DNA from 2 places in the Methylobacterium sp. E-041 genome. Region 2 is predicted to be linked to the other one. Evidence: predicted binding sites of a transcription regulator. Region 2 holds the regulator's gene; the other holds the start of a gene.

Region 1 (15,362 bases), on a different contig from region 2:
CAGGTACGCCATTGAGCATGACAGGAAGGAACTCGACCTCGGTTGCTTTGCGGATGCCTTCGCCTTCAGGACCGGCAATTTGGCGCCATGGAACCCGTATCTGGCGTCGGATTACCTCACGGTCGATCCGACGCGCGTCCTGGCTATGAGCAACCCTCCGCCACCCGATGAGCCAAGCGGTCGCCGCAAGTCAAGGAAGGCTCGGGGATGATCGACGAACCCCTTCGACTCACGCTCACCCTTGAGAACGGCGAGGGTACCCTCGACTTCCTCTCGCGCCTCGCCGCACGCAACGGCGTCGGGACCATGGGAAAGTTCTGCAAGGACCAGGGACTGACCCCGTGGCGCATTCGGGACGGCTGCCCCACGGAGCTTGCGCGCCTGGGCAGGCTTGCCGGCGTCCCGGTCCCGGACCTTGAGGCTGCCTGCCTTCGGAAGGTGACCGGGGGCTTCATGCTGCACGGTCATCCAATGGTGGGCTCGTCCCTCCGCAGGCACCGCTTCCTCGTCTGTCCGGCCTGCCTGCAGGAAGACATCGAGATCTCCGACCTCCGCCCTCACGCCGCCGCATACGGCCGGCTCGCGTGGAAGGTCGTCTCCATTCGGACCTGTCCCACTCATGGCCTGGGGCTCGCCGATATCGGCTTGGGGAGGATTCCGAACGACCAGGACTTCGCCGCTGCGATCCGCCCTCACCTGCAGCGCCTCGACGTTCTCTCGGACGAGTGCGCAAGGCGGCCAGCCTCGGAGCTTGAGCGCTACGTCCAGCGACGGATCGACGGCCAGGCAGGCACCGCCCCTTTCCTCGACGGTCTCGAACTCCATGCCGCGGCCCGGTTCTGCGAGGTCATCGGGGCGTTCTCCCTGCATGGTCGCGGGCTTTGCATGGACGCCCTCGGCGAACACGACTGGTATCTCTGCGGCGCTGCGGGCATCGGCATCGCCGGGGATGGAGAGGCCGACATCCGCAGCTTCCTCACCGGTCTCCAGCGGGCCTACCCGTTCGGCCATAGGGTCAAGGATGGCCCCCGTCCGCCATTCGCTGACTTCCGGTTGTGGTTGAACAGCCGAAACCGTGTGGCGTACGGGCCGGCTAGAGACCTTCTCGCTCGGTACGTGGCGGAGACGCCGCCCGACGTGGTGCAGGACAAACCGAGGATACCCAGGGCCAAGCCGAAGGTACCCCCACCGGTCTTCGGCATGCCCCGCAAGATCCTCGTCACCCCGGTCCGCCCGCGCAGGATCGAACAAATCGCATCATTCGTCGAGACAAGGCCCTTCACCATGAACGCCGGCCACGCTGCAACAAGCCACCCCCCGTCCGAAACGGCTCGGCCCCCGATGCTGACATCGAGTGCCGCCGCCGCTTGGCTAGGGTGCGAAGCCTCGCTGTTCATTTCGCTCCAGGCTCATGGCTTGGTCACGCCTACGTACGGCGACTGGGACTGGCGACACGCATTCGAACGCGGCCCACTCGACGACCTGCTGACGCGATTGCTCGCGGAGGTCGAGGCGGTTGATGACATCGCCGACGCCGTGAGCATCATGGAGGCGGCGAACCAATGCTCATGCGCCCCGGTGGAGATCGTTCATCTTCTCCTTGCCGGCGAGATATCGTGGAAGGGTCGTCGTGCCACTGGGAACGACATCGCCTCCCTGCTGATACGAACGGATGCGATCCGCGTGTCGATGGAGAAACAAGGTCTACCCGGACCCACGCTGCGTGAGGCAACGGTGGAGACCGGGGTGAAACCCAAGGCGCTCGCGAGCCTCATCGCAACGGGAGCGATGACGACGGGAACCGCCGTCGATGCCCTGACGGGAAGTCCGGTAACGGTGATACATCAAGCTTCGCTAAAACAATTTTTCGAGAATCATGTTGAGCTGGATGACCTCGCGAGCGAGGTTGGGAAAGACGCTTCCGACGTTACGAAATGCCTTAATATGAATGGCGTTGTCCCAATTTATAATGATAGAAATCTAAGGTTATGTTATTACGGTTACATCGACATATGCATTCACTTTGACAAGCTGAAAACAAATCATAATGGATTTAGAAAGCATGATTGGATCATAAACTGGGGTAAGTTTTAGTATAATTGGTTGGACATTACGGTACTTCCCCTCCCTGGCGACTAGCCGGGGCTTTTTTATTCCTAGTTGCTACTGGAGATTTGCGTTTAACTGACAGGTATGGCTTTTCAAACCTGACAGGTATAGACGACTGCGAATTTTCACCTTCAGCATTATCAACGACTTATAAGCGGTGCATCTGTCAACTATCGGTTCTCGGAGCAAGCGCGACCGGTGGAAACCGGTACGGTGCGTGCAGAAGCAACGCCGGACGGCAGCGGCGCCCCTTCCGGAACGCCGGTCGTCGCGGCCCGCCTGTCACCCGGCGCGGGCCTGCGAGCGGCGAGCGTCATCGACTCGCCATGGGCCCTCCCCTAACGTCCGGGGCGGGACCGGCGTCGGTGCCGGTCCGGAGGGTCCCCGCCCATGGTGCTGGAAACCGAATCGGCGCTGGAATCGGCCACCGCCCTGGCGACGAGCGAGGCGAAATCCGCCCGCACCGACCTGATCGAGGCGGCGGCATCGATCGTGGGCGGCCGCGGCGGACCGGGCGGCTTCGTCCGCGACCTGTTCGGCCGGGTGCCGCCGGAGGACCTGGCGCCCTACCCGGCCGAGGCGCTGGCCGACCTCGCGATCGCCGCGCGTGCGCATCTTGCGGTGCCGCGCGCCACGGGTTCGGCGGCGAACCTGCGGCTCGTCGACGTCGCCGTGCCCGGCCCCGGGCGCACCCGCGAGCTGACCGTCGTCGAGGTCGTCAACGACAACCGCCCCTACCTGCTCGACTCGACCCTGGCGGAGCTGACCGAGCAGGGCCTGACGCCCCACCTCGTCGCCCACCCGATCCTCGGCGTCGAGCGGGACGCCGACGGGGCGCTCGTCCGCGTCGTCGGGGAGACCACGGCGGACGCCCACGGCGCCCTGCTGCGCGAGAGCTTCATCCACATCCACCTCGACCGGCTCGATGCCGGCGAGGCGCGCGAACGCCTCGAAGCCGGCCTCGCGCAGGTCTTTCGCGATGTGGCCCTGGTCACCGACGACCACGACGCGATGCTGGCCCGGCTCGGCGCGCTCGCCGAGGGCTACGGCCGCAATCCCCCGCCGCTGCCCGAGGGCGAAGTCGCCGAGGCGCGCGCCTTCCTCGAATGGCTGCGCGACGGCCACTTCACGCTGCTCGGCATGCGCGAGCACGCGCTGCCCGGCGAGCGGGCGGCCGAGGCCGAAAGCCTCGGCATCCTGCGCGATCCGGGCCTCGCCGTGCTGCGCCGCGGGCGGGCGCTCGTGGACATGACGCCGGAGATCGTCGCGTTCCTCGAGGAGCCGCACGCGCTGATCATCACCAAGGCGAGCCTCAAGGCCCGCGTCCACCGCGCGGCGCATCTCGACTACATCGCGGTCAAGCTGTTCTCCGCGACGGGTAAGCTCACCGGCGAGGTCCGCATCGTCGGCCTGTTCACCGCCGCGGCCTACACCGCGCTCGCCCGCGAGGTGCCCTATCTCCGCGGCAAGGTCGCGGCCGTGGTCGAGAAGGCCGGCCTCGACCCGACGAGCCATGCCGGGCGGGCGCTCCTCGCCGTGCTGGAGACCTACCCGCGCGACGACCTGTTCCAGATCGACGTGGACCGGCTGTTCCGCTTCACCCTCGCCATCGCCAACCTCGCCGACCGGCCGCGCATCCGCGTGCTGTCGCGGACCGACCGGTTCGGGCGCTTCGTCTCGCTCCTCGTCTACGTGCCGAAGGACCGCTACGACTCGATCGTGCGCGCCCGCATCGGCGCCTATCTCGCCCAGGAATACGGCGGCCGGCTCTCGGCGACCTATCCCGACCTGCCCGACGGGCCGCTGGCCCGGATCCACTACATCGTCGGGTTCTCCGAAGCCGGCGCGCCGGAGCGCGACCCCTCGGTGCTGGAGGCCGGCATCGCCGCCCTGGTGCGGACCTGGGGCGACGCGCTGCGCGCCGCGCTCACGGAGGCCATGGGCGGATCCGAGGCGCGGGCGCTGGCCGCCCGCTACGGCGAGGGCTTTTCCGCGGCCTACCGCGAGAACTTCTCCGCCGAGGTCGCCATCGCCGACATCGCCATCCTCGAATCCCTGTCCGAGGACCGCCCGCGCGCCGTCGCGATCGACCGCCGCGACACCGACCCGGCGGCGCAGGTGCGCCTGAAGGTGTTCTCGCGCGGGGCGTCGCTGCCGCTGTCCGACCGGGTGCCCGGCCTGGAGAACCTCGGCTTCCGGGTGATCAACGAGCGGACCTACAGCGTGCTGCCGGCGGGGAGCGACACCAAGGTCTGGCTGCACGACATGCTGCTGGAGCGCGCCACCGGTGCGGCCATCGAGATCGGCCCGCTCGAGGCGCCGCTGGAGGCGGCGATGCTTGCCATCGCCGCGGACCAGGCCGAATCCGACGGCTACAACCGCCTCGTGCTGGAGGCCGGCCTCGCCTGGCGCGACGTGGCGCTGCTGCGCGGCCTCGGCCGCTACCTGCGCCAGCTCCGCGTGCGCTACGGCCAGGACTACCTCGCCGCGACCCTGAGCCAGCATCCCGGCATCGCCCGCCAGCTCGTCGCGCTGTTCCACGCCCGGTTCGACCCGGCCGCCGGGGGCGACCGCGGGGCCGCCGAGGCGGCGGTTCGCGAGGGCATCGAGGCGGCGCTCGCCGACGTGACCAGCCTCGACGAGGACCGGATCCTGCGCCGCTTCGTCAACCTCGTGGAGGCCGCGGTCCGCACCAACTTCTTCCAGAAGGCCGCCGACGGCACCCCGCGCGAGACGATCGCCTTCAAGTTCGCCTGCACCAAGGTGTCGGGCATGCCGCTGCCGCGGCCGTTCTTCGAGATCTTCGTCTATTCGCCCCGCGTGGAAGGGCTGCACCTGCGCTACGGCTACGTCGCGCGCGGCGGCCTGCGGTGGTCCGACCGGCCCGAGGATTTCCGCACCGAAATTCTGGGGTTGGTGAAGGCGCAGCAGGTCAAGAACGCGGTGATCGTGCCGGTGGGCGCCAAGGGCGGGTTCTTTCCCAAGCGCCTGCCGCCGGCCTCGGATCGCGCCGCATGGCTGGCGGAGGGCACCGAGAGCTACCGCATCTTCATCCGCACCCTCTTGGAGCTCACCGACAACTTCGTCGCCGAGGGCATCGCGCCGCCGGCCGACACCGTGCGGCACGACCCCGACGACGCCTACCTCGTGGTCGCCGCCGACAAGGGCACCGCGACCTTCTCCGACATCGCCAACGCGCTCTCGCTGGAGCGCGGGCACTGGCTCGGCGACGCTTTCGCCTCCGGCGGCAGCCAGGGCTACGACCACAAGGGCATGGGCATCACCGCCCGCGGCGCCTGGGAGGCGGTGAAGCGCCACTTCCGCGAGATCGATGTCGACACGCAGGCTGATCCGGTGACGGTGGTCGGCGTCGGCGACATGTCGGGCGACGTGTTCGGCAACGGCATGCTGCTCTCGCGCACCCTGAAGCTGGTGGCGGCCTTCGACCACCGCGACATCTTCCTCGATCCGACGCCCGACATGGCGGCGAGCTTTGCCGAGCGCAAACGCCTGTTCGACCTCGGCCGGTCGAGCTGGGCCGACTACGACAAAAGCCTGATCTCGGCCGGCGGCGGCGTCTTCTCGCGCGCGCTCAAGGCGATCCCGCTCTCGGCCGAGATCCGGGACGTGCTCGGGTTCGAGCGCGCTTCCGCCTCGCCCGCCGAGCTGATGCAGGCGATCCTCAAGGCGCCCGTCGACCTGCTCTGGTTCGGCGGCATCGGCACCTACGTCCGCGCCACCACCGAGACCGACGAGGAGGCCGGCGACCGGGCCAACGACGCCGTGCGCATCACCGGCCCGGAGATCCGCGCCAAGGCGGTGGGCGAAGGCGCCAACCTCGGGCTGACCCAGCGCGGGCGCATCGAGGCGGCGCGGGCCGGCGTCCGGCTCAACACCGATGCGATCGACAACTCGGCCGGCGTCAACACCTCGGACGTCGAGGTGAACATCAAGATCGCGCTGATGATCCCGGAGCGCGACGGCCGCCTCGATGCGGATGCCCGCAACGCGCTCCTCGTCGCGATGACCGACGAGGTCGCCCACCTCGTGCTGCGCAACAACGAGCTGCAGACGCTGGCGCTCTCGCTCGCCCAGCACCGCGGCCTCGGCGAGGCCGGCTTCGCGATGCGGACGATGCAGGCGCTGGAGGCGGAAGGCCGCCTCGACCGCGCGGTCGAGTACCTGCCCGACGACGCGACGCTGACCGAGCGCATGCGCCGCGGCGAGGGCCTGACGCGGCCGGAATACGCGGTGCTGCTCGCCTACGCCAAGCTCTCGCTCTACGACGCGGTGCTGGCGAGCCCGGTGCCGGACGACCCGTACTTCGACCGCGAGCTGCAGCGCTACTTCCCCAAGGCCCTGCGCGAGCGCTTCCCCGATGCGGTGAGGGGGCACCGTCTGCGCCGCGAGATCATCGCGACGGCGTTGTCGAACATCATCGTCAACCGCGGCGGCATCTCGCTCGTCACGCGGCTGACCGACGAGACCGGGGCGGACGCTGCCACCATCGCCAAGGCCTACGCCGTGACCCGCGACGCCTTCGGCCTGATGGAGCTGAACGCGGCCATCGACGAGCTGGCCGGGCGGATCGGCGGGCAGGCCCAGATCGGCCTCTACGCCGAGGTGCAGGACCTGCTGGTCAACCGCATCGTCTGGTTCATCCGCAACCTCGACCTCGCCGGCGGCATCGCTCCCCTGGTGGCGCGCTATCGCGACGGGATCGCCGCGGTGCTCGCGTCCCTCCCCGGCGTCCTCGGCACGGAGGCGAACGCGGCGATCGAGCGGCGGCGCGCCGACCTCGTCGGGCAGGGCATGGATGCGGAGCCGGCACTCCGCCTTGCCTCGCTGCGGGCGCTGACCTCGGCGCCCGACATCGTCCGCGTCGCCGGCACCAGCGGGCGGCCGGTCGCGGAGATCGCGGCGACGCACTTCGCGCTGGAGCGGGAATTCTCCCTCGACGCGCTCGCCGAAGCCGCTCGCGCGGCGCCGGTCTCCGACACCTTCGACCGCGTCGCGCTCGAGCGGGCGGTGGCCGGCATCTCGTCCGCGCACCGGCAGCTCACCGCCGAGGTCGTCGGCGACATCGGCGCCGGCCCGGAGGCGGTCGCCGCCTGGGGCAAGGCCCGCGGCCCGTCGCTGGCCCGCATCCGCAGCGCGGTCGACGCCATCGCGGCCTCGGGGCTGACGGTCTCGAAGGCCACCGTCGCCGCGAGCCTGCTCGGCGACCTGGCACGAAGCTGACGCCGGATCGAGGACATGAAAAAGCCGGCCCGGCGCATGCGCGGGACCGGCTTTTCAGGGACCGGGCGGTTCGTATCGCAGGCTCAGAACGGGCCCATCCGCATGTCGAGCATGCGCTGGTTGTGCTCGAGCCAGAGGCGGAGCATCTGCGAGAACAGGCCGGGCTTCGGGGCAGGCTGGGTCATGGATCGCTCTCCGTGGGGCGACGGCCGCAGGGCCGTCCGTTCGCTCCGAAGATGCCGATCATGGTGCGCTGCAACAATGGACAAGGTTGCACTTCGCGCATGCATCGGGCGCATGTGTGTAGCCAAATATTAACGGTTCGGCGTTGTCGCATGCGTGAGCGGCAGTATCCTGCAACCAGAGCGATAGCGTCCCCGCGGCGCGATCAGCCGGGGTGGACCGGCGCCGGCAGGACCGAGCGCGTCGGCCCCGACATCGCCGACAGCGCGAGGCCGAGCCCGAGGGCCGACACCGCGGCCGCGATCAGCGGCAGCTGGCCGTAGCCGACGCCCGCGGTCAGCGCGACGCCGCCGAGCCAGGCGCCGGTGGCGTTGCCGAGGTTGAACGCGCCCTGGTTCAGGGTGGAGGCGAGGTTCGGGGCATCGCTGGCCGCCTCCACCACCCAGATCTGCAACGGCGAGACCAGGGCGAAGGCGAGCCCGCTCCAGACCACCAGCGCCGTCAGCATCGCGATCTCGAAGTGGGCGACGCCCGCCAGCAGGGCGAGGACGGCGATGAGGCCGAGGAAGCTGCCGATCACCGTGGCGGTGAGATTCCCGTCGGCGAGGCGGCCGCCGATCAGGTTGCCGGCGGTGAGGCCGATGCCGGCGACGAACAGCGCGCCGGTGACGCCGCGGGCGCTGAGCCCGGTCACCCCCATCAGGAGCGGCGTGATGTAGGTGAACACCGTGAAGAAGCTCACCGAGGACAGGGTCGAGACCAGCATCGGCCGCAGCACCGGCCAGCGCCCGAGCGCCCGGAACTCCCGGGCCAGCCCGCCGCGCGAGCCGGGGAGCCCGGCCGGCACGAACAGATGGATCGCCAGGCCCGCCGCGACGCCGATCGCCACCACCGCCCAGAAGGTGGCGCGCCAGCCCGCCGCCTGCCCCAGCGCGGTGCCGAGCGGCACGCCGAGCACGTTGGCCAGCGTCAGCCCGGCGAACATCAGCGACACCGCCTGGGTCCGCTTCTCCCGCGGGACGAGATCGCGCGCCACGATCGCGCCGATGCCGAAGAAGGCGCCGTGGGCGAAGGCGGTGGCGATGCGGGCGAGCATCAGCGTCGCGTAGGTGGGCGCGACGGCGCAGGCGACGTTGCCGGCCAGGAACACCGCCATCAGCGCGAGCAGCGCGGTCTTGCGCGGCAGGCCGGCGGTGGCGATGGCGACCAGCGGCGCGCCGATCACCACGCCCATCGCGTAGCCCGAGACCAGGTAGCCGGCCTGCGGGATGGTGACGCCGAAGCTCTGCGCCACCTCCGGCAGCAGGCCCATGATCACGAATTCCGTGGTGCCGATCCCGAAGGAGGCGACGGCGAGGGCGAGAATCGGCAGCGAGACCATGCATGGGCTCCGTTGGCACGGGGGCGAAGGCGCGGGCGCCGATCCCTTTTGTGCGGTGCGGTATGCCCCAACATGGCGGATCGCCCTCGGTTGCGGACCGGCGGGCAATGGGATGCAGCCTTGTTCCACGAACGGGTCTCAACCGTCGGGTGCGTCATCGCGCGATCGACCTGGGATAACCGGCGGGGTGCGTACACTGACGCCCGCCGGGCGGTGCCGGAGCGCCTACCATCGAGGCCGTTGCGCCTGGCGATCCTGCCGAAGCGCCCCTCGGTTTCGGTGGAGACGACGTGATGAAGGCCCTCATCCTGGCGGGAACGGCCCTCGGTGCCGCCCTGATCCTGCTTCCCGCCGGCGCGGAAGCGCGCCCGTACGGCGGCGGCTACGGCGCGCATGGCGGTTTCCGCAGCGCCGGCTTCGTCGGAGCGCGCGGCGGCTACGGCGGATACCGCGGCGGTCTTGCCGGATACCGGGGCGGTTACGGCGGCTACCGCGGCGGCTATGGCCGGGGGATCGGCTACGGCCTCGCCGGCGCTGGGATCGGATTGGGTGTCGGGCTCGCCGCCGGCGCGCTGGCCGGCGGCTACGGCGGGTACGATTACGGCAGCAGCTACGGCTACGGCGGCGGATATGGCTACGGCGGTGGTTACGGCTACGGCGGCTACGCGCCCGCCTACGGCGGCGGGTATGGCGGCTATGGCGGTTATGCGCCCGCATCCTACGGCTACGGCAGCGGCTGCACCTGCGCGGGCTACTGATCGGGCCGGGTGACGAACGCGACGGCGGGCGCTTGGCGGCTCCTCCGTCGCGTCCGCCCCGGTGCGGCGCCCTGCCCTACGGCTCGGTCAGGGGCAATCCGCGGCTCGGCGGGCTCCAGTGGAGGTCGGGCGTCGACGCGTAGAGCCGCCGGTGGGCGAGCACCGCGTAGGTGTCGGTCATGCCGGCGATGTAGTCGGCGATGCGCCGGGCGATGCGGCCGGCCGGTGCGCCGGACAAGCCCTCGCTCCATTCCACCGGCATCCGCGTCGGATCGGCCGAGAACGCCGAGAACAGGTCCGCGACGATGGCGTTCGCCTTCGCCCGCACCGCCATCACCTCCGGATGGCGGTACATCCGCGCGTAGAGGAAGCGCTTGATGTCGGCGTCGGCGGCCGCGATCTCCTCCGAGAACGCGATCACCGGAGCCTGCGCCCTACGGATCGCGGCGACGTCGCGCGGTGCGAGCACGTCCAGGCGGCGCCGGCTTTCCGCGATCACGTCCTCGACGAAGCGCGTGATCACCCGCCGGGCGAGCTCGTGGATGGTGCGCGACACCTCCAGCCCGGGATGCAGGGCGGCGATCTCGTCGAGCAATCCGCGCAGGAACGGCACCGCTTCAAGGTCGGCGAGATCGAACAATCCGGCGCGCAGGCCGTCGTCGAGGTCGTGGCTGTCGTAGGCGATGTCGTCGGCGAGCGCCGCCGCCTGCGCCTCCGGCCCGGCATGGTGCGCCAGTTCCAGGGGGTGCAGCGCGTCGTATTCGAGGATCGCCGCCGCGATGCCCGTGCGCGCGTAGCGCGGGGTCGGGCGACCGTCCGGCTCGAGCAGCGGGCCGTTGTGCTTGACCAGGCCCTCCAGCGTCTCCCAGGCGAGGTTCAGCCCGTCGAAGCCGGCGTAGCGCCGCTCCAGCCGGGTCACGATGCGCAGCGCCTGCGCGTTGTGGTCGAAGCCGCCATGCTCGGCCATGCAGGCATCGAGCGCGTCCTCGCCGGTATGGCCGAAGCAGGTGTGGCCGAGGTCGTGACTGAGCGCGAGCGCCTCGGCCAGGTCCTCGTCGAGGCCCAGTGCGCGGGCGAGCGCCCGGGCGATCTGGCTGACCTCGAGGGTATGGGTCAGCCGGGTGCGGTAATGGTCGCCCTCGTGATGCACGAAGACCTGGGTCTTGTGCTTCAGCCGTCGGAAGGCGGTCGAGTGCACCACCCGGTCGCGGTCGCGCTGGAAATCGCTCCGCGTCGGCGAGGCCGGCTCGGGGATCAGCCGTCCGCGGGTCGCGCCCGGGTCGGTGGCGTAGGCCGCGCGCCAGCGCTCACCGTTGGCGCGCACGCGGCCTCCCGCCCGGTTCGTGATGTGCTGCCGGCATGGTTCCCTCGCAGTTCGACGCGGCACGCGTTGCGGCGCGCCGTCGTACCCCATATCTTGGATCGATCACGCGCCGGGCAATCGCCCGCCGCGCCCGGACCCGACAACAGCGCCGATGGCTCTCCCGATGGCCGAGATCACCCTGACCCCCCGCGCCGCCAAGCGCATCAACGAGATCATGGGTGCCGAGCCCCCGGGCGCGCTGCTTCGCGTCAGCGTGAACGGCGGCGGCTGCTCCGGCTTCTCCTACGCCTTCGACATCACCCGCGACCAGGAGGCGCAGGACGTCACGATCGAGCGCGACGGCGCCACCGTGGTCGTCGACCCGGTGTCGCTCGAGTACATGGCCGGATCCACGATCGATTTCGTGAACGACCTGATCGGGCAGTCCTTCAAGATCGAGAACCCGCAGGCGACCTCGTCCTGCGGCTGCGGCACCTCGTTCTCGCTCTGATCTTTCGAGGGGCGCGGCGCTGTCCCGTGCGGCCCCGAGGGTGGTGTCGGGGCTGGTTGCAGTCGCCGGCATCGTGGTGCCGGAACGACAGGCGCCGACAAGCGTGAGTCGCGACGTGGCGCACCGATTGCCTCGCGCGGCGAAATGCGGGACGACAGCGCCGTCTCCTCGGATAGAACATTCGTCAGCGGTCCGCACACGATGATCAGTCACCGAACGGTCCGCGCCAGCCTGATCCGGGCGGCCCGCCTCTGCCTCTGTGCCGGTCTCGTCCTCGGCGTCGGGACGACGGGCCGGCCTGCGGCGGCGCAGGAGGCGGCCTCGGCGGTCCAGGACGTCGTGCTGGTCGACGTCGCGTTGCCGCTCGGCGACACGGTGTTCAAGGCGGCGCGGATCACGGTCAGCGGCACGCGTCTCTCGCGCGACGACCTGACGGCGATCCTCAAGGCGGATTCGCCCGAGCCCTGGGCGCCCCGCCTCGCACGCCTGGAGGCGGCGAGCATCTCGATCCCGGTCCTCGTCTCCGAACATCCCGGCCCGGGCGGATCGCTGCAGACCGTGACCTATCGCGAGGTCGCGGCGCGCGACGTGCGCGCCGGCCGCATCGCCGAGCTGACCATGGCCGGCGCCGGGGTCTCCGTCACCGGCGCGCACCCGGGGTCGGGCACCTACGGCCGCATCGTCGCCAGCGATCTCGACCTCGCCGCGCTCGTCCGGCTCTCGTCGGAATCCGGCGACGGCAAGGGGCCGGTCCAGCGGATCTACGCCGCGATCCAGGCCTCGGACGTGACCTACACGGAAGCCTCGGGCGTCACGATTCGGATCGCCGGGCTCGAGGGCCGCGATTTCGGCGGACGCCAGGTCCCCGGCGGCTGGAACGGCGCGATGGCCGGGCTCGCCCGCGGGCTCGAGGCCGTCGACCCGGAGATGACGGCGGCCGAGCGCGGCAAGCTCGCGGGAACCGCCGCCGACCTGGCCGACGCCGTCGCGTTCGGCAGCCTCGAGCTGCGCGGCCTCGCCATCAGCCGGACCGGCGCCGGCGAGCCGATGCTGGTCGAGGTCGGGCGCCTGGCTCACGGCGGCACCGGCGCCGAGAGCGGCACGACCCTGGAGGCGATCGCGTTCGCGCAGGGCGGCCTCAAGGCCCGGCTCGCGCGTGTGGCGCTCACCGGCGTCTCCCTCGCCCCGACCATCGCGACCCTGCGCCGCCTCGCCAACCCGGACACCGCCGTCACCGACGAGGAGCTGCGCCGCCTCACCCCCGCGGTCGGCGGCCTGGCGCTGCAGGACCTGAGCCTCGACATGCCGGGCGCCCCGGCCCCGGTCGGCAAGGAGCCCGGCCGGACCGCATCCAGGCCTCCGGCCACCGCCAAGTCCGGCTATCCCCTCGCCACGCCCGCCGCCCCCGGTGCGGCACCGGTCCACCTCGCCCTGCGCAGCGGCGCCCTGACCTTCGGGCCGCTGCGCGACGGGGTGCCGACCGCGAGCCGCCTCGATCTTTCGGGCCTGACGTTCCCCGCGGCGATGGTCGCCAGCATGCCGGTGCTCGGCGCCCTGCCGGATTACGGCTATGCCGATCTCGACCTCAACCTCGTGGTCGATTCCGCCTGGGACGAGGCCAAGCGCGAGGTCGCGGTGCGCGAGATGACGCTGTCAGGACGCGACATCGGCTCGCTGCGGCTCGCCGGGACGATCGGCGGCCTCGGGCCGGAGCTGTTCGCCTCGCACATCCCGGCGGCGAGCCTGCTGATGCTGACGGCGACCGCCAAGGCCCTCGACCTGACGATCCAGAATACCGGCCTGTTCGAGCGCTTCCTCGCGGCCCAGGCGAAGGCCCTCAGCCTGAAGCCGGAGGAGCTGCGCCAGGAATACGTGGCGGCAACCCAGTTCGGCGTGCCGGCGATGCTCGGGAACTCGCCCGCCGCCCGGGCGATCGGCGCGGCGCTGGGCCAGTTCGTGACGAAGCCCGGCCGCCTGACGATGACCGCGAAGGCGAAGAACGCCGCCGGCCTCGGCTTCGCCGATTTCGGCCTGGCCCGCACGCCGGGTGCGGTGCTCGACAAGCTCGACGTCGACGCCAAGGTGGAGTGAGGCCGGCCCTTCCGCTCGAAGGAACGCTATTCCGCGATGACGCCGGGGAAGCGCTGCGCCAGGTCCTGTCGCGTCGCATCTGCCCAGGCGCGGTCCCGCTGCGGCCGCGGCCGGTCGAGCGGGATGGTGGCGACGAGGCTCGCCGGGCGCGGGGAGAGCAGCAGCAGCCGGTCGGCGACGGCGATCGCCTCGGCGACGTTGTGGGTCACCATCAGCACGCTCATGCCGAGCCGGTCGACGGTGTCGACCACGAGGCCGCGGAGCGAGGCGGCGGCCGCGTCGTCCAGCGACACGAACGGCTCGTCGAGCACCAGGAGCCGCGGGTCGTTGGCGAGCGCGCGGGCCAGCGCCACGCGGCGCTGCATCCCCAACGACAGCGCGCCCGGATAGCGGCCGCGCCAGGGGGCGAGCCCGAGATGGGCGAACAGCCCGTCGAGGTCGCGCCCGCGCTGCGGCCGCGGCATCGCGAGGCGCACGTTCTGCTCCACCGTCCGCCACGGCAGCAGGCGCGGCTCCTGGAAGACCATGCCCGGCCCGGTCTCCGAGGCGCGCGGATCCGGCACGATGGAGCCGTCGTAATCGGCGTCGAGCCCGAGCAGGATCCGCAGCGTCGTGGTCTTGCCGGCCCCCGAGGGCCCGATCAGGCAGGCGATCTCGCCCGGCCGGATCGCGAAGGCGAGGTCGCGCACCGCCTCCACCGGCTCGGCCGAGGCCGGATGGTAGACCTTTCGCGCGATCTCGACCGTGAGGACCGCGTCGGAACCCGACATCTCGTCGACGGCGGCGGACATCTTATCGCCAGCGGCGGACATGCGCTTCGAGCCGCTGCAGGAGGAGGATGTCGATGGCGATCATCACGCTCATGAACACGATGCTGTAGCCGAGGATCGCGGCGACGTCGGTGCTCTGGACGAAGTAGTAGTTGATCGCGAAGCCGACGCCGTTGGGGCGGCCGAGCAGCTCGATCACCAGCACGATCTTCCAGGCCAGCGACAGGCCGGAGCGCGCCGCGGCCACCACGTAGGGCTGCAGCTGGGGCACCAGCACGTGGGCGACCCAGGAGCGCCGGTCGAACCGGTAGGTCCGCGCCATCTCCTCAAGGCCCGGGTCGAGGTCGCGCGCGCCCTCCCGCAGGATGACCGCGACGTTGGGCAGCTTGTTCAGCACCACGGCCAGGATCGCGGCCGACTCGTTCAAGCCGACCCAGACGTAGGCCAGCACCGTGATCACCAGGGCGGGCGTGTTCAGCATCGCCAGCAGCGGCGTGTCGAGCAGGGTGTTCAGGCGCTTCGAGCGGCCGAGCGCGACGCCGAGCAGCACGCCGAGCACCATCGCGAGCACGAACGAGACGCCGACCCGCGCCAGCGTGATCCCGACATTGGTCCACAGGTCGCCGCGCGCCGATTCCCGGCCGATGAAGGCCGCCACGGTGAGCGGCGTCGGCAGCATCCGCGAGCCCGCGGCTTGTGCCGCAGCCTGCCACGCGGCGAGCAGCACCAGCATCGAGCCGAGACGGGTGAGGATGGCGCGGCGGTTCGAGGCGCTTGCGCGGATCAACCGGTCTTCCCGTCGTAGTACAGGCCCGGCGGCAGGCCGGTGCCGGTGCCGACGAGGCGTTCGCCCCCGAGCCTCGACATCACCGAGAACAGCCGCTCGCCGTCGCTGCGCTCCTCGGCCAGCGGGCGGCGCGGGATGCCGGCGAGGTATTCCCGCTTCAGGGCCTCGAAGATGGCGTCGTCGTCGGCGGCCATCAGCGGGCGCACAATCTCCCAGGCGGAGGGGTCG
Region 2 (15,362 bases):
CCGGCGACCTCTGAGATCTCTCCGGCAAACCGCCTGCCGCCCGCGGGCGATGTGGCCTGCAAGACACAGCCGCCCGCCGATCTGCGGGGGCGTGGAACCGCCGCTTTCATGCCCGAATCTGGCGCCACGGTGAATCGTCCGTGAAGAGCGCGGCAGTCCGGGATGCGGTGGCACCTCGGACCCGGTAGAGTGCCGGCGCCGACACGACGTCATGATGGCTCAACGGCGCGCTGCGACGCAGGACGCGCCCGTTCGGGGGAAGAACCGCCAATGCCTGTCACCCTTCGGACCCGCGGAGCGGCGGCGGCCGTGCTCATCACCGCCTTCGGCCTCGGTCTTGGCGGCTGCGACGCGCTCGACCCGACCAACCTGTTCGCCGACAAGTACAAGCCCGAGGTCGTGCAGGATACGCCGGCCGACAAGCTCTACAGCGAAGGCTTGGCAAAGATGGAAGACAGCGACTACGAGGGCGCCGTCAAGAAGTTCGACTCGCTCGACAAGCAGTACGCCTATTCCGACTGGTCGCGCCGCGCGCTGCTGATGACGGCCTACGCGAACTACGAGGGCCAGAAGTACGACGATGCGATCACCGCCTCGAAGCGCTACCTGCAGCGGCACCCGGCGAGCAAGGACGCGGCCTACGCCCAGTACCTGATGGCGATGTCGCAGTACAAGCAAATCCCCGACGTCACCCGCGACCAGGACCGGTCCGAGAAGGCGCTCGTCGCCCTGCAGGAGCTCGTCCAGAAGTATCCGACCTCGGAATACTCGACCGACGCCAAGGCCAAGATCCAGATCACCCGCGACCAGCTCGCCGGCAAGGAGATGGAGGTCGGGCGCTACTACCTCGAGCGCCGCAACTTCCCTGCCGCGATCAACCGCTTCCGCGACGTGGTGAGCAAGTATCAGACGACGCGTCACGCCGAGGAGGCGCTGGAGCGGCTGACCGAGGCCTACATGGCGCTCGGCATCACCGCCGAGGCGCAGAACTCGGCCGCCGTGCTCGGGCACAACTTCCCCGACAGTCCCTGGTACAAGGACGCGCACGCCCTCCTGCAGAACGGCGGCCTCGAGCCGCGCGAGGAGAAGAGCTCGTTCCTCAGCAAGATCTACTCCTCGGTGATGGGCCGCACGGCCGCCGCCCAGTAGGCCGCCCGCGCATCACGACCGGACGCGACTCGCGGGCGGGGCTTCGGCTCCGCCCGTTTCGCATTTCGGGGGTGCGGTCGGCCCGGCATCGGCCTACATGACGGCTTCGTATTTCCCTTAAGTTTGGGTTGCCCGGCCGGACGACGGCCGGCGCCCCGGAGGCTCGAAGGCGCGGCATGCTGGTGCAGCTCGCGATCCGCGACATCGTCCTGATCGACCGGCTCGACCTGAACTTCTCCGGCGGGCTCAGCGTGCTCACCGGCGAGACCGGCGCGGGCAAGTCGATCCTGCTCGACGCGTTCAGCCTGGCGCTGGGCGGGCGCGGCGACGGCTCCCTCGTGCGCCACGGCGAGGCGCAGGGCGGCATCACCGCGGTGTTCGACGTCGGCCTCGACCATCCCGCCCGGCGGATCGCCGCGGAATCGGAGATCGACACCGAGGGCGACCTGATCCTGCGGCGCACGCAGATGGCCGACGGGCGCACCCGCGCCTTCGTCAACGACCAGCCCGTCGGCGTGCAGGTTCTGCGCGCGATCGGCGCGGCCCTGGTCGAGATCCATGGCCAGCACGACGACCGCGCGCTCGCCGACGTCACCACGCACCGCGCCATCCTCGACGCCTTCGGCGGCCTGAGCGGCCCGCTCGACGCGGTCGCGAAAGCGGCCAAGACCGTCCGGGTCGCCCGCACGACGCTGGCCGAGCATCGCGCCCGCGTGGAGACCGCGCGCCGGGAAGCCGACTTCCTGCGCCACGCGGTCGAGGAGCTGGCAGCCCTCGATCCGAAGCCCGGCGAGGAGGCGACCCTGGCCGAGCGCCGCACCGTGATGCAGCAGAGCGAGAAGGTCGCGCGCGAGCTGAACGACGCGCTCGCCGCCGTCGGCGGCTCGCATTCGAGCGTGCCGCAGCTCTCCTCGGCGATCCGCAAGCTCGAGCGCCGGGCGGCGCAGCTGCCGGCGCTTGTCGAGCCCTGCGTCGCGGCGCTCGACGCCGCCCTCGTCGCCCTCGACGAGGCCCGCGCCGTCCTCGACGCGGCGGTGGCCGAGGCCGAGTTCGACCCGCGCGAGCTGGAGCGGGTCGAGGAGCGGCTGTTCGCCCTGCGCGCGGCCTCGCGCAAGTACGACGTCGCCGCCGACGACCTCGCCGCCCTGCGCGAGCGCTACGAGGCGGACGTCGCCGCGATCGATGCCGGCGAGGAGGCGCTCGCCGGCCTGGAGGCGACGCTGCAAACGGCCGAATCGGCCTACGCCAAGGCCTCCGAGAAGCTCAGCGCGGGGCGTCGGCGCGCGGCGAAGGCGCTCGACGCCGCCGTGCAGGCCGAGCTGCCCCCGCTGAAGCTCGAGCGCGCCCGGTTCATCACCGAGATCGTCACCGATCCCGAATCGCGCGACGCCGCCGGCATCGACCGGGTCGCGTTCTGGGCGCAGACCAATCCCGGCACCAAGGCCGGCCCGATGATGAAGGTGGCGTCCGGCGGCGAGCTGTCCCGCTTCATGCTCGCCCTCAAGGTGGTGCTCGCCGACAAGGGCTCGGCGCCGACGCTGATCTTCGACGAGATCGACACCGGCGTGGGCGGCGCGGTCGCCGACGCGATCGGCGCGCGGCTGGCGCGGCTGTCGCAGGACGTGCAGGTGGTGGCGGTGACGCACGCGCCCCAGGTCGCGGCGCGCGCCGGCACGCATTTCCTGATCGCCAAGGACGCGGTGAAGGGGGCTGGCCGCGTCGCCACCCGCGTCGCCTCGCTCCCCGTCGCGGCCCGCCGCGAGGAGATCGCCCGCATGCTCGCCGGCGCCACCGTCACCGACGAGGCCCGCGCCGCCGCCGCCCGCCTGCTCGAAGGCGCGGCGGTCTAGGATCGGATACCGATGAGCGCGCAGAACGGTCGGTTAAGGTTAATCCCTCCTTAACCATCCGGACCGACACTGTTGGGATCCGGTGGCGAAACCGATTCGCGGACGCCGGCGCTTCCATGTTCCGGGGGGGACCATGCATCAGGCTGCAGCCAAGTTCGAAGTCCTCGCGTCGCATCGCAACGGCGCCAGCGTCGACACCCATCATCTCGGCCAGACCCTGCGCACCGTCTACGAGGGCAGCGTCGACAAGCAGCCGATCCCCGATTCCCAGGTCGACCTCCTGCTGCGCATGCGCCAGAAGGAGCGCGACCGCCGCCGCAGCGCCTGAGGCTGGGAGGCCGCCCGCACGCGGCTCGCCGCCGGGGACGACCCGTCCATCGTGGGGCGGAGTGGCGAGGTTCGCCCGATCGCCGCGAGCGCGGGACCCAGCCGAGTCAGGCTACCAGCGGCGGGCGCCCGGGCGACGCTGGTATTCGGCCGCGCGGATGCGCGTCAGCACCCGGTCGAGGCTCATCAGCATCGACGCCTCGTCGGCGCGGGCCCGCTCGGCCTCGCCCGGCTCCGTGCTGAAGTTCTGCCGTGCCTTCGCCAGCGCCAGGTCGCGCTCCAGGGCCTCGCGCTCGGCGTGGAGCGCCTGGTAGGCGTGGTCGTCGGGGAGCGGCGCACGCGTCGGCGCAGCAGGCGAATCGTGGGACACGGGATCGACCTTCCGATCCGGCGAGCCGCGGCGGGATGCTCGCGACAGGGCCCGGATCGCAATGAGAACGCGCCAACACCGTAAAGCGTGCCATCGCCACAGCATTCGCCGTCCGCGTTCGCGCTCGCCTCAAGCCCTGGTTGCGCCGTGTCATGCGGCTGTCATCTGCATGCCCTAACGGCGGCGGTGTCGAGCGATGCGGCCGCGGCCGCCGGGTCGCCGGGTGGCCCGCGCCAATGCGAACGCGCGGATCGCGCTGCCCGGCACGCTCGACGGATGACGGAGATCGATGTGAAACCCTTCACCTACGCGCTCGCCCTCGGCCTCGCGACGGCGCAGCTCGCCTTTCCGGCGCTCGCCGCCGACATCACCGGCGCCGGTGCGACCTTCCCGTTCCCGGTCTATTCCAAGTGGGCGGAAGCCTACCGCAAGGACAGCGGCACCGGCCTGAACTACCAGTCGATCGGCTCTGGCGGCGGCATCAAGCAGATCCAGGCCAAGACGGTCGATTTCGGCGCCACCGACGCGCCGCTGAAGGGCCCCGCCCTGGAGAAGGACGGCCTCGTCCAGTTCCCGACCGTGATGGGCGGCGTCGTCGCCGTCGTGAACATCCCCGGCGTCGAGCCGGGCAAGCTCAAGCTCACCGGCGACGTGATCGCCGACATCTACGCCAACAAGATCACCAAGTGGTCGGACCCGAAGATCGCCGCGCTCAACGAGGGGCTGAAGCTCCCCGACGCGAACATTACCCCGGTCTACCGCTCGGACGCCTCGGGCACGACGAACATCTTCACCACCTATCTCAGCCAGGTCTCCGAGGGCTGGAAGAAGGAGTTCGGCGCCGCCACCACCGTGAGCTGGCCCGCCGGCCAGGGCGGAAAGGGCAACGAGGGCGTTACCGCCACCGTCAAGCAGGTCCCGAACGCCATCGGCTACGTCGAGTCGGCCTACGCCAAGCAGAACAAGCTCAGCTACGCGCTGATCCGCAACAAGGCCGGCAAGTTCCCGCAGCCGGACGACAAGGCGTTCCAGGCGGCCGCCGCCAGCGCCGACTGGAAGAGCGCGCCCGGCTTCGGCATCACGCTCACCGACCAGGCCGGCGACGACGCCTGGCCGATCACGGCGGCGACCTTCATCCTCGTCCACAAGGAGGCCGCCGATCCGGCCAAGTCCGCCGACGTGCTGAAGTTCTTCGACTGGGCCTACAAGAACGGCGACAAGCTCGCCTCCGACCTCGACTACGTGCCGCTGCCGGACGCCGTCGTCGGCCTGATCCACGAGGAGTGGAAGCAGGTGAAGGGCAAGGACGGAAAGCCCGTCCTCGGCATGTGAGGCCGAACCCGCGGGGCCGCACGCGGCCCCGCGGCCGATCGCGACGAGCGGGCGGCCCGCGCGAAGCGCGAGGGCTGCCCGTTCCCCGAGCGGGCGCAGCGTCCTCGCCGGATCTCGCCCGCGCGTCCGGCCCCGCCCTCGCGCCCGGCCGTTCGGCGCGCTACCACGCCAGCCGGTGAAAAGAACCGCGGATGACCGCCTTGACTGAACAGATCGCCGTGACGCGCGCCGCCTCGGGCGCGCGCCTGCGCAAGGGGCCGAGCAAGGGCCTCGACGCCCTGTTCCGCGCCGCCGCCTACGGTTCGGCCCTGCTGGTGCTGCTGGTGCTCGCCGGCATCCTCGGCTCGATCCTCTACGGCGGCTGGCCCGCCTTCCGCGAGTTCGGCTTCGGCTTCCTCACCTCGAGCGCCTGGAACATCGGCACCGAGCAGTACGGCGCCCTGGTCGCCGTCACCGGAACGCTCGCCTCCGCGGTGCTCGCCCTGGTGATCGGCGTGCCGATCTCGCTCGGCATCGCGATCTACCTGACGCAGCTCTGCCCCGGCTGGGCGCGCAAGCCCGTCGGCATGACGATCGAACTGCTCGCCGCCGTGCCCAGCATCATCTACGGCATGTGGGGCCTGTTCATCTTCGCGCCGCTCTTCGCCCGATTCGTGCAGATGCCGGTGTCGAACCTGGTCGAGGGCATGCCGATCGTCGGCACGCTGCTCTACGCCCGCGTGCCCTCAGGCGTCGGCGTGCTCACCGCCGGCATCATCCTGGCGATCATGATCGTGCCGTTCGTGGCCTCAATCGCCCGCGACATGCTCGACCAGATCCCGACGATCCTGCGCGAGAGTGCCTACGGCATCGGCTGCACCACCTGGGAGGTGGTCCGCCACGTGCTGCTGCCGCAGGCCTCGGTCTCGATCATCGGCGCGATCATGCTCGGCCTCGGGCGCGCCCTCGGCGAGACCATGGCGGTGACCTTCGTGGTCGGCAACGCCAACCGCCTCTCGGCCTCGGTGTTCGATCCCGGCTCGACCATCGCCTCGCGCATCGCCAACGAGTTCAACGAGGCCGACGGCCTGCAGCTGAACTCCCTGATGGCGCTCGGCTGCATCCTGTTCGCGATCACCTTTGTCGTCCTGATCATCGCCCGCTTCCTGACGCGCCGCGTCAAGGTCGCCTGAGGGACCCGCCATGGACGCTCCCAACACGATCCGTCCGGCGCCGGCCCTGAAGCCGGCCCGCATCCGCGGCAGCCGCCGGGTCGCCGACCGCACGCTGCGGATCGCCTGCCTGGCGGCCACCGTGCTCGGCGCCTTCGTCCTCGGCTCGATCCTGCTGATGCTCATCGTCGAGGGGGCGCGCGGGTTCTCGCCGCTGCTGTTCACCCAGCCGACCCCCGGCCCCGGCTCGGAAGGCGGCGGCATCGCCAACGCCATCCTCGGCAGCCTCGTGCTCACCGGCATCGGCATCCTCATCGCCACGCCGATCGGGCTGATGGCCGGCACCTACCTCGCCGAGTACGGCCGCGGCTCGAAGCTCGCCGAGGTGATCCGCTTCCTCAACGACATCCTGCTCTCGGCTCCCTCGATCCTGATCGGCCTGTTCGTCTACACCCTGATGGTGCGGCCGATGGGGACCTATTCCGGCTGGGCCGGCGGCGTCGCGCTGGCGATCATCGCGACCCCTGTGATCGTGCGCACCACCGAGGACATGCTGCGCCTCGTCCCCGGCACGCTGCGCGAGGCCGGCGTCGCGCTCGGCGCCCCGATGTCGACGGTGATCCGCAGCGTGACCTGGCGGGCGGCCTCGGCCGGCATCGTCACCGGCATCATCCTCGCGCTGGCCCGCATCGCCGGCGAGACCGCGCCGCTCCTGTTCACGGCGCTCAACAACAACTCGTGGTTCAGCCCGGACCTGATGGGCGGCGTCGCGAACCTGCCGGTGATGATCTACCAGTTCGCCCTCTCGCCCTACCCGAACTGGCAGCAGCTCGCCTGGGCCGGCGCGCTCCTGATCACCATGACGATCCTGCTGCTCTCGGTCGTCGCCCGCTTCGTCATCAAGCCGCAGCGCGCCCGCTGATCCGCCGCCGGCATCCACGAGGAACACGACGATGAACGCCGCTCCCGCGATCAACGCCACCCGGTTCGACGGCCGCAACCCGGCCGACGAGCACGCGCCGATCCGCATCAGCGCCCAGGCCCTGAACTTCTACTACGGCCAGTTCCACAGCCTGAAGAACATCAACCTCGACTTCCATGACCGGCAGGTGACCGCGCTGATCGGCCCCTCGGGCTGCGGGAAGTCGACCCTGCTGCGCACCTTCAACCGGATCTACAGCCTGTACCCGGAGCAGCGCGCCGAGGGGCAGGTGCTGCTCGACGGCCAGAACATCCTCGATTCCGGCGTGGACCTGAACGAGCTGCGCTCGCGCATCGGCATGGTGTTCCAGAAGCCGACGCCGTTCCCGATGTCGATCTACGACAACGTCGCCTTCGGCCTGCGGCTCTACGAGAAGCTGCCGAAGTCCGAGCTCGACGACCGCGTCGAATCGGCCCTGCGCAAGTCCGCGCTGTGGGACGAGGTGAAGGACAAGCTCAAGCAGTCCGGCATGGGCCTCTCCGGCGGCCAGCAGCAGCGCCTGTGCATCGCCCGCACGGTGGCCCAGAGCCCGGAGGTGATCCTGTTCGACGAGCCGACCTCGGCCCTCGACCCGATCTCGACCGGCCGCATCGAGGAGCTGATCGAGCAGCTGCGCAGCGAGTTCACGATCGTCATCGTGACGCACAACATGCAGCAGGCGGCCCGCATCTCGCAGTTCACCGCCTTCATGTATCTCGGCGAGGTCATCGAGGTCGGCCCGACCAACCGCATCTTCATGAACCCGACGGTGCGCCAGACCCAGGACTACATCACCGGCCGCTTCGGCTGAGCCGCACCCGGATCGTTCGAGGACCCACGCCCATGCCCGGCCACATCGTCACGTCCTACGACACCGACCTCGAAGACCTGCGCCGCTCGATCTCCGAGATGGGCGGCGTCGCCGAGAAGATGATGACCGAGGCGACCGACGCGCTCGTCCGCCGCGACACCCAGCTCGCCCAGGCGGTGATCGTCGCCGACAAGCGCCTCGACACGCTGCAGCGCGAGATCGAGGAGCGCGCGGTGCTGCTCATCGCCCGGCGCCAGCCGATGGCGATCGACCTGCGCGAGACGATCTCGGCGATCCGCGTCTCGGGCGACCTCGAGCGCATCGGCGACCTCGCCAAGAACATCGCCAAGCGCGTCGTCGCGATCAGCGACCAGGCCCAGGCCCAGAAGATCGTGCTCGGCGTGCAGCACATGAGCGACCTCGTCCAGGAGCAGCTCAAGGACGTGCTCGACGCCTATGCCAGCCGCGACGTCAACGCGGCCCACAACGTGTGGGAGCGGGACGGCGAGATCGACGCGCTCTACAACTCGCTGTTCCGCGAGCTGCTGACCTACATGATGGAAGACCCGCGCAACATCTCGTTCTGCACGCATCTTCTGTTCTGCGCCAAGAACGTCGAGCGCATCGGCGACCACACCACCAACATCGCCGAGACGATCCACTACCTGTCCACCGGCGAGAACCTCGCTGGCGACCGCCCGAAGAACGACGCCTCGAACTACGCGACGGTGGCACCGAGCGCCTGAGGGCTGCCGTCTCTTCCCTCCTCCTGTGCGGGGGGAGGGTGGGCCTCGCGTGAGCGGGGGTCGGGAGAGGGGAGCGACCGCTCCGGATACGGCGCTCCCCTCTCCCGACCCGCTTCAGGGGGGGAGGGAGGACCGTGGCGATGGATGAGAAAGTCGGGCGGTCCGCCCGGGAGTGCCCTGCATGCGTACGCGGATCCTGATCGTCGAGGACGAGGAGGCGCTGACCACCCTCCTGCGCTACAACCTCGAAGCCGAGGGCTTCGAGGTCGATTCCGCCGCCCGCGGCGACGAGGCCGAGCTGCGCCTGCAAGAGCAGGTGCCCGACCTGATCCTGCTGGACTGGATGCTGCCGGGGCTCTCCGGAATCGAGCTGTGCCGCCGGGTGCGGGCGCGGCGCGAGACGGTGTCCCTGCCGGTCATCATGCTCACCGCCCGCGGCGAGGAGGGCGACCGCATCCGCGGCCTCGGGACGGGGGCCGACGACTACATCGTCAAGCCGTTCTCCGTGCCGGAACTGCTGGCGCGCGTCCGCGCGCTGCTGCGGCGCGCCAAGCCCAGCCACGTCGCGAACCTGCTGGAAGCCGGCGACATCGAGCTCGACCGCGACAGCCATCGCCTGCGCCGGGCCGGCGGGGAGATCCACCTCGGGCCGACCGAGTTCAAGCTGCTCGAGTTCCTGATGCAGAGCCCCGGCCGGGTCTATTCCCGCGAGCAGCTCCTCGACGGCGTATGGGGCCACGACGTCTACATCGACGAGCGCACCGTCGACGTGCATGTCGGCCGCCTGCGCAAGGCCCTGAACCGCGCCGGCGAGACCGACCCGATCCGCACCGTCCGCGGCTCGGGGTACGCCTTCGACGAGACGTTCTCGGGCGAGGATTGAGTTCGGCTTTCGGTGGACGGCTCAAGCGATCGCAACGATCCGCGACCTGCCGTGGGTCCCTTCTCCCATGGGGAGAAGGACAGGATGAGGGGCGTGAGTCATCCGGGTCGGTCACGCCCCTCACCCCAACCCTTTCCCCATGGGAGAGGGAGCCGTCGCGCACACTGAAGTGATTTCAGTCCTACGAAAATTATATTTTTACCAAGCTTCAGGGGACCTTCGTCCCCCCGCCGTCGAGCCCCGCGCTGCGGCCCGTCGCCTTCACGGCGTCCAGCGCGCTCAGCATCGTCCCCTCGGTGAGGATCTGCGGCAGAACCGTCGGCTCTCCGGCACCCGCGTAGAGCAGGTAGAGCGGCACGCCGCTCCGGCCGTGGCGCTCGAGCAGGCGGGTGATCTCCGGGTTCTGGTTGGTCCAGTCGCCCCTGAGATACGTGACGTCGCGCGCGCGCATCGCCGCGCCGACCGCCGCCGTCCCGAGCGAGGTGCGCTCGTTGACCTGGCAGGTGATGCACCACGCCGCCGTCATGTCGACGAAGACCGGCCGGCCGCTCGCCAGCAGCGCGTCGAGGCGGGCCTGCGTGAACGGCTCGATCCCCTCGGCCCGGGCCTGAGCCCCCGGTGCGACGCGGTCGTGATCGAGGGTGAGGGCGAGCCCCGCCACGCCGGCGACGGCGAGCACCGCGAGGCCGCGGGCGAGCTGCGCCCGGACCGGCCGCGCGTCGCGGCCGAGCTCCCACGTCCAGGCGGCGAAGCCCATCAGCACCAGCCCGATCAGCGCCGCGAGCAGGCCCTGCGGCCCGACCTGCTGCGCCAGCACCCAGACCAGCCATGCGACCGTGGCGTAGATCGGGAAGGCGAGGGCCTGCTTCAGCACGTCCATCCAGGCGCCGGGCCGGGGCAGGGCGCGCAGCGCCGGCGGCCACAGGGTGAGCGCCAGGAAGGGCAGGGCGAGGCCAAGGCCGAGGCTCGCGAACACGACGAGGCCGGCAGCGGTCGACTGCGTCAGCGCGAAGCCCACGGCCGAGCCCATGAACGGGGCGGTGCACGGCGTCGCCACGACCGTCGCGAGCACGCCGGTGAAGAACGAGCCCTGGAGCCCGGCCCGCCGGGTCAGCCCGTCGCCGAGCCCGGACAGCCGCCCGCCGAGGTGAAGCATGCCCGACAGGCTCAGGCCCATGGCGAAGAGCAGGTAGGCCAGCGCCGCCACCACGGTCGGCGATTGCAGCTGGAAGCCCCAGCCGATCCCGGCGCCGCCCGCCTTCAGGGCGATCAGCAGCGCGGCCAGCGCCAGGAAGGCCGCCAGCACCCCCGCGGTGTAGGCGAGCCCGTGCAGCCGGACCCGCGCCGGCGCCTCGCCGGAATGCCTCACCAGGCTCAGCACCTTGATCGACAGCACCGGGAAGACGCAGGGCATCAGGTTGAGGATCAGGCCGCCGAGCAGCGCGAGGCCGGCCGCGGTCCACAGGGTCAGCGCCTCGGCCGGGTCGGTGCGCGCCGCCGCCGGCGCCGCGCTCGGCATCGCGCTGCCGCCGGCGAGCGGCGCCTCGTCGCCGAGCGCGAAGGCCTGCCGAACGAGGCCCCCGCCGGTGTCCTCGTCGATCGCCAGCACGCCGGGCAGCGATTCGGGCGCGGGGTCGGCGGGCGTCGCGCGGGTCAGCGTCAGGTGGAGGCCCGAAGCGTCGACGGTGAAGGGCTGCGGCGCGGCGTTGTCGATCGCCGTCTCGGAATAGGGGAAGAACGCCACCGCGCGGACCGTGTCCGCGGCGAGGCCCGGAGCCTCGAGGTCGAGGGCGAGCCGGTCGCCCTGGCTCGACAGCCGCACCGGCCACGGCGCGCGCTTGGGCAGGGCGGCGCGGGCGCGGGCGAACAAGTCGACGTTGCCGGGATCGGCCGTGGCCTCGCGCGCGACCGGCAGCGTCAGGGCGAGATCGGCCGAGCCGGGAATGCACTCCGTCTCGCACACGAGATAGGTGAGCTTGCCCGCCAGCGTCACCGGCGCGGCCGGGTCGAGGCTCGGCGGCGGGGTGACCCGCACGAGCAGGATCGCCTCCCCCTCGTAGCCGAAGTTCATCAGCGTCGCGATCGGGATGCGGTGCGGCGCCGGCCACTGGATCGCCGAGGCCGAGAAGCCCGCCGGCAGGGTCCAGGTCACCTCCGGCGGTAGGCCGGAATCGCCGGGATTGCGCCAGTAGACGTGCCAGCCCGGCTTCATCGCCATGCGGATGGCGACGGTGAACGGCGTGGCCCCCGCCACCGCCGCGGGCTCCGCCGCGAGGCTCGCCCGCACGAGGTCGGCCGGCGGCTTGAAGCCCTGGGCCGCAACCGGCCACGCGAGCAGGGACAGGAGGAGGGCGGCTGCGCGGATCATGCGGTCCTTATCGCGCGACCGACGACGACGGTTTCACGCCGCCATCCTCATAGGCCTGAACCGGCGGAGGGTAAAATCGCGGGCGTGCGACAGGTTGGAACGGAGGCGCCGCCGGATCGCGCATTCGAAGCGCGACGCGGCTCCCCCACGCGGGAGAGGGGACCCGCGTCAGGCTGGATGTTCTCGCGGATGCGCGGTTCGATCGTTCGAACTCTTTAGGACCCGCTGCTCAACGCCGCCGTCGCCCGCTCCAGCCAGGCCCGCGTCTCCGGGTCGAGGTCCGCGGACAACACGTCGCGGACGCGGGCGTGATAGGCGTCGACCCAGGCGCGCGCGTCCGGGCTCAGCATCTCCGGCACGATCAGGCGGCGGTCGTAGGGGACGAGCGTCAGGGTCTCGAAGCCGAGCACCGGGCGCTCGCCGCCGGGCACCGCGCGGGGCTCGACGAGGACAAGGTTCTCGATGCGGATGCCGTAGGCGCCCGCCCGGTAATAGCCCGGCTCGTTGGACAGGATCATGCCCGGCTCGAGCGCCACCGTCCCGGTCTTGGCGATGCGCTGCGGGCCTTCGTGCACCGACAGGAAGGCGCCGACGCCGTGGCCGGTGCCGTGGTCGAAGTCGAGGCCGGCCTCCCAGAGCGGCAGGCGCGCCAGGGTGTCGATCTGCGCGCCGGTGGTGCCCTTGGGGAAGACTGCGCGGCCGATGGCGACGTGGCCGCGCAGCACGCGGGTGTAACGATCGCGCATCTCCGCGCTCGGCGCGCCCACCGCCACCGTGCGGGTGATGTCGGTGGTGCCGTCGGGGTATTGCGCGCCGGAATCGATCAGGAACAGCTCGCCCGGCGCCGCCCTCCGGTCCGTGGCGCGCGTCACCCGATAATGCACGATCGCCCCGTTCGGCCCGGAGCCGGAGATCGTGGGGAACGAGACGTCGCGCAGATCCCCGCCGGCCGCGCGAAAATCCTCCAGCGCCTCCACCGCGGCGATCTCGCTCGGCGCGTCCTGCCCGTCGAGCCAGGCGAGGAAGCGCACCACGCTCGCCCCGTCGCGCCGGTGCGCGGCGCGGGCGCCGGCGATCTCGGCCTGGTTCTTCACCGCCTTCATCGCGGTGATCGGGTCCGGGCCGACATCGGCGGTGCCGCCCACCGCCGCGACGCGTTCCTTCAGCGCGACCGCGCCCGTCGCCGCATCGAGGCGCACGCGCTTGCCCGCGAGCTCGCCGAGCGCCGGCTCGAACGCGTCGCGCCCGTCGATGTCGGCGATCGGTCCGAGCGCGTCGCGCGCCTCCGCCGTCACGTCGCCGGAGGCGAGGAAGAGCCGCGGCCGGCCCTCGCGCGGCAGGACGGCGTAGCCGAGCGCGAGCGGCGTGTGGCCGACGTCGGCCCCGCGCAGGTTGAACGCCCAGGCGAGGTTGTGCGGATCGGAGATCACCAGCGCATCGCACTGGCCGGTCTCGAGCTCGGCGCGGATGCGCGCGATCTTCTCGCTCGCGGCCTCTCCGGCGAAATCCAGCGGATGGGCGGCGACGCGTCCGGCCGGAGGCTTCGGTCGCCCGGCCCAGACCGCGTCCACCGGGTTCTCGAAGAGCGCCTTCACCTCCACGCCGGCCTTGGCGGCCGCGCGTTCCAGGCGGGCGACGCCATCGGGCGTGTGCATCCAGGGATCGTAGCCGAGCACCGCGCCGCGCCGCAGCGTCCGGGCGATCCAGGCCTCGGCGGTGCTCTCGGCGAGCGGCACGATCGCGACCACGCCGGGATCGACCTGTTCCGGCGCCTGCAGGGTGTAGCGTCCGTCGACGAACAGCGCCGCGGCATCCGCCAGGATCACGGCGGTGCCGGCCGAGCCGGTGAACCCGGTCAGCCAGGCGAGACGCTCGGCATTGGCCGGGACGTATTCGGACTGGTGCTCGTCGGCCCGCGGCACGACGAAGCCGTCGACGCCGGCTTCCCGGAGGGCGGCACGAAGGGCGGCGACGCGCTCCGCCGCCTTGCGGTGGCTCGAATCGTCGAAGGTCTGGAAGCGGGTGCGGCTCATCCGGCCAAGGTATCGCCGGCGCGGGTCGGCGGGCAACCGACCTCAGCGGGTATCGATGCGATCTCAGCCGCCATCCATCGGCGGGTCGGGGGCGCGATCGCCGGGTGTGCCGTCGTAGCCTTCGAGCCAGGCTCTGCGCGCATCGGACCCGACCGGGTAGGGGCATGCATCCTTCGGGCGGCCGTGGCTGCGGGCGCGGGCGCCTTCGGTGATCGGATCGGCGGGCGGTTTCGCGGGCGTGTCGGTCATGCCGGGAAAATGCGGGCGCCCGCGTTCGGTTCAGCGATGCGGGAAACCGCCGCGCGCGCCACGGGCGAGCGGCCGCGGCGCCGCCCCGCCGCGGCGGAGCACCAGGGCGACCCAGCCCTCGATCGTGCCCTTCGAAGCGAGATGGAAGCCGCGGTGGCGGTAGGCCGAGAGCACGCCGGCGACGTCGCGCTCGATCAGGCCCGAGAGCACCAGCACGCCGCCCTCGGCCACCACGGCCGACAGCGTCGGCGCGAGCCGCCGCAGCGGGCGCGCGAGGATGTTGGCGAAGACCACGTCGAAGTGGCGCGGCCGCGCGGCGAGGGCGTTGCGCACGCCGGGCGCCTCGTAGAGCTTGAGGTACGGCCCGAGGCCGTTGGCATGCGCGTTGGCGCGGGCGGTCCTGACCGCCTCGCCGTCGAGGTCGCCGGCGATCACCGGCCGGCGCAGAGCCTTGGCGGCGGCGAAGGCGAGGATGCCGGTGCCGGTGCCGACGTCGAGCACCCGGCCGGGGCGCCCGCGCTTCAGCACGTCGACCAGCGCCTTGAGGCAGCCGAGCGTGGTGCCGTGATGGCCGGTGCCGAAGGCGAGCGCCGCCTCGATCTCGATGGCGAGCTCGTTCGGCCGCACGGTGGCGCGGTCGTGCGAGCCGTGGATGCGGAAGCGGCCGGCCCGCACGGGCACGAGGCCTTCGAGCGAGGCGCGGACCCAGTCCTTCTGGTCGATGGTGCGGAACTCCGCCGCGTCCGCCTGCGCGCCGACCACGGGGCGGATCAGGTCGCGGATGAAATCCTCGTCCGGCGCGTCGGCGAAGTAGGCTTCCAGCCGCCACGTCACCCCGTCCTCCGCCTCGAAGGCGGCGACCGCCGTCTCGGTCGGGTCGAACATCTCGCCGAGCAGGTCGGTCATCGTGCGCGCCGACCGCTCGTCGGTCATCAGCTGCAGGACGTGGGTCGGGCGGTTCGGGTGCAGGCCTTCGAGCATGGCCGGCCTTACCACCCTCGGCCGCGTTCCGCGACGTGTGGCGCGGTCCGCGGCGGAAATGTTGTGGCCCGTCCGGTCCCGCGATGGCCGATGTCGGCAACCGCGGCAAAATCGCCTGGCAATGCGGCAGATTGTTTACCCGTTCATCATA

The links. The regulator PhoB, encoded in region 2, activates phosphate uptake and scavenging genes when phosphate is short. The targets are predictions, from matches to a motif close to TGTCATNNANCTGTCAT.
Region 1: the regulator PhoB is predicted to act here: its motif matches at 2,421-2,437, upstream of MKK70_RS18295 (NAD-glutamate dehydrogenase).

Annotation. Positions count from the first base shown of each region.
Region 1 covers NZ_JAKSYQ010000186.1:55,611-70,972, reverse strand. The annotation lists gene MKK70_RS18305 (ATP-binding protein) at 1-211, shown strand, start outside; gene MKK70_RS18300 (TniQ family protein) at 208-2,094, shown strand; gene MKK70_RS18295 (NAD-glutamate dehydrogenase) at 2,500-7,350, shown strand; gene MKK70_RS18290 (MFS transporter) at 7,739-8,914, opposite strand; gene MKK70_RS18285 (hypothetical protein) at 9,208-9,672, shown strand; gene MKK70_RS18280 (deoxyguanosinetriphosphate triphosphohydrolase) at 9,749-10,996, opposite strand; gene MKK70_RS18275 (HesB/IscA family protein) at 11,160-11,486, shown strand; gene MKK70_RS18270 (hypothetical protein) at 11,688-13,577, shown strand; gene MKK70_RS18265 (ABC transporter ATP-binding protein) at 13,604-14,368, opposite strand; gene MKK70_RS18260 (ABC transporter permease) at 14,370-15,080, opposite strand; gene MKK70_RS18255 (ABC transporter substrate-binding protein) at 15,131-15,362, opposite strand, start outside.
Region 2 covers NZ_JAKSYQ010000299.1:110,359-125,720, forward strand. The annotation lists gene lpxC (UDP-3-O-acyl-N-acetylglucosamine deacetylase) at 1-14, shown strand, start outside; gene MKK70_RS28570 (outer membrane protein assembly factor BamD) at 271-1,149, shown strand; gene recN (DNA repair protein RecN) at 1,326-2,999, shown strand; gene MKK70_RS28580 (hypothetical protein) at 3,133-3,327, shown strand; gene MKK70_RS28585 (hypothetical protein) at 3,439-3,696, opposite strand; gene pstS (phosphate ABC transporter substrate-binding protein PstS) at 3,988-5,028, shown strand; gene pstC (phosphate ABC transporter permease subunit PstC) at 5,220-6,200, shown strand; gene pstA (phosphate ABC transporter permease PstA) at 6,211-7,101, shown strand; gene pstB (phosphate ABC transporter ATP-binding protein PstB) at 7,133-7,951, shown strand; gene phoU (phosphate signaling complex protein PhoU) at 7,984-8,697, shown strand; gene phoB (phosphate regulon transcriptional regulator PhoB) at 8,879-9,580, shown strand; gene MKK70_RS28620 (protein-disulfide reductase DsbD family protein) at 9,789-11,948, opposite strand; gene MKK70_RS28625 (aminopeptidase P family protein) at 12,164-13,981, opposite strand; gene MKK70_RS28630 (Rmf/CrpP family protein) at 14,045-14,230, opposite strand; gene MKK70_RS28635 (50S ribosomal protein L11 methyltransferase) at 14,261-15,211, opposite strand.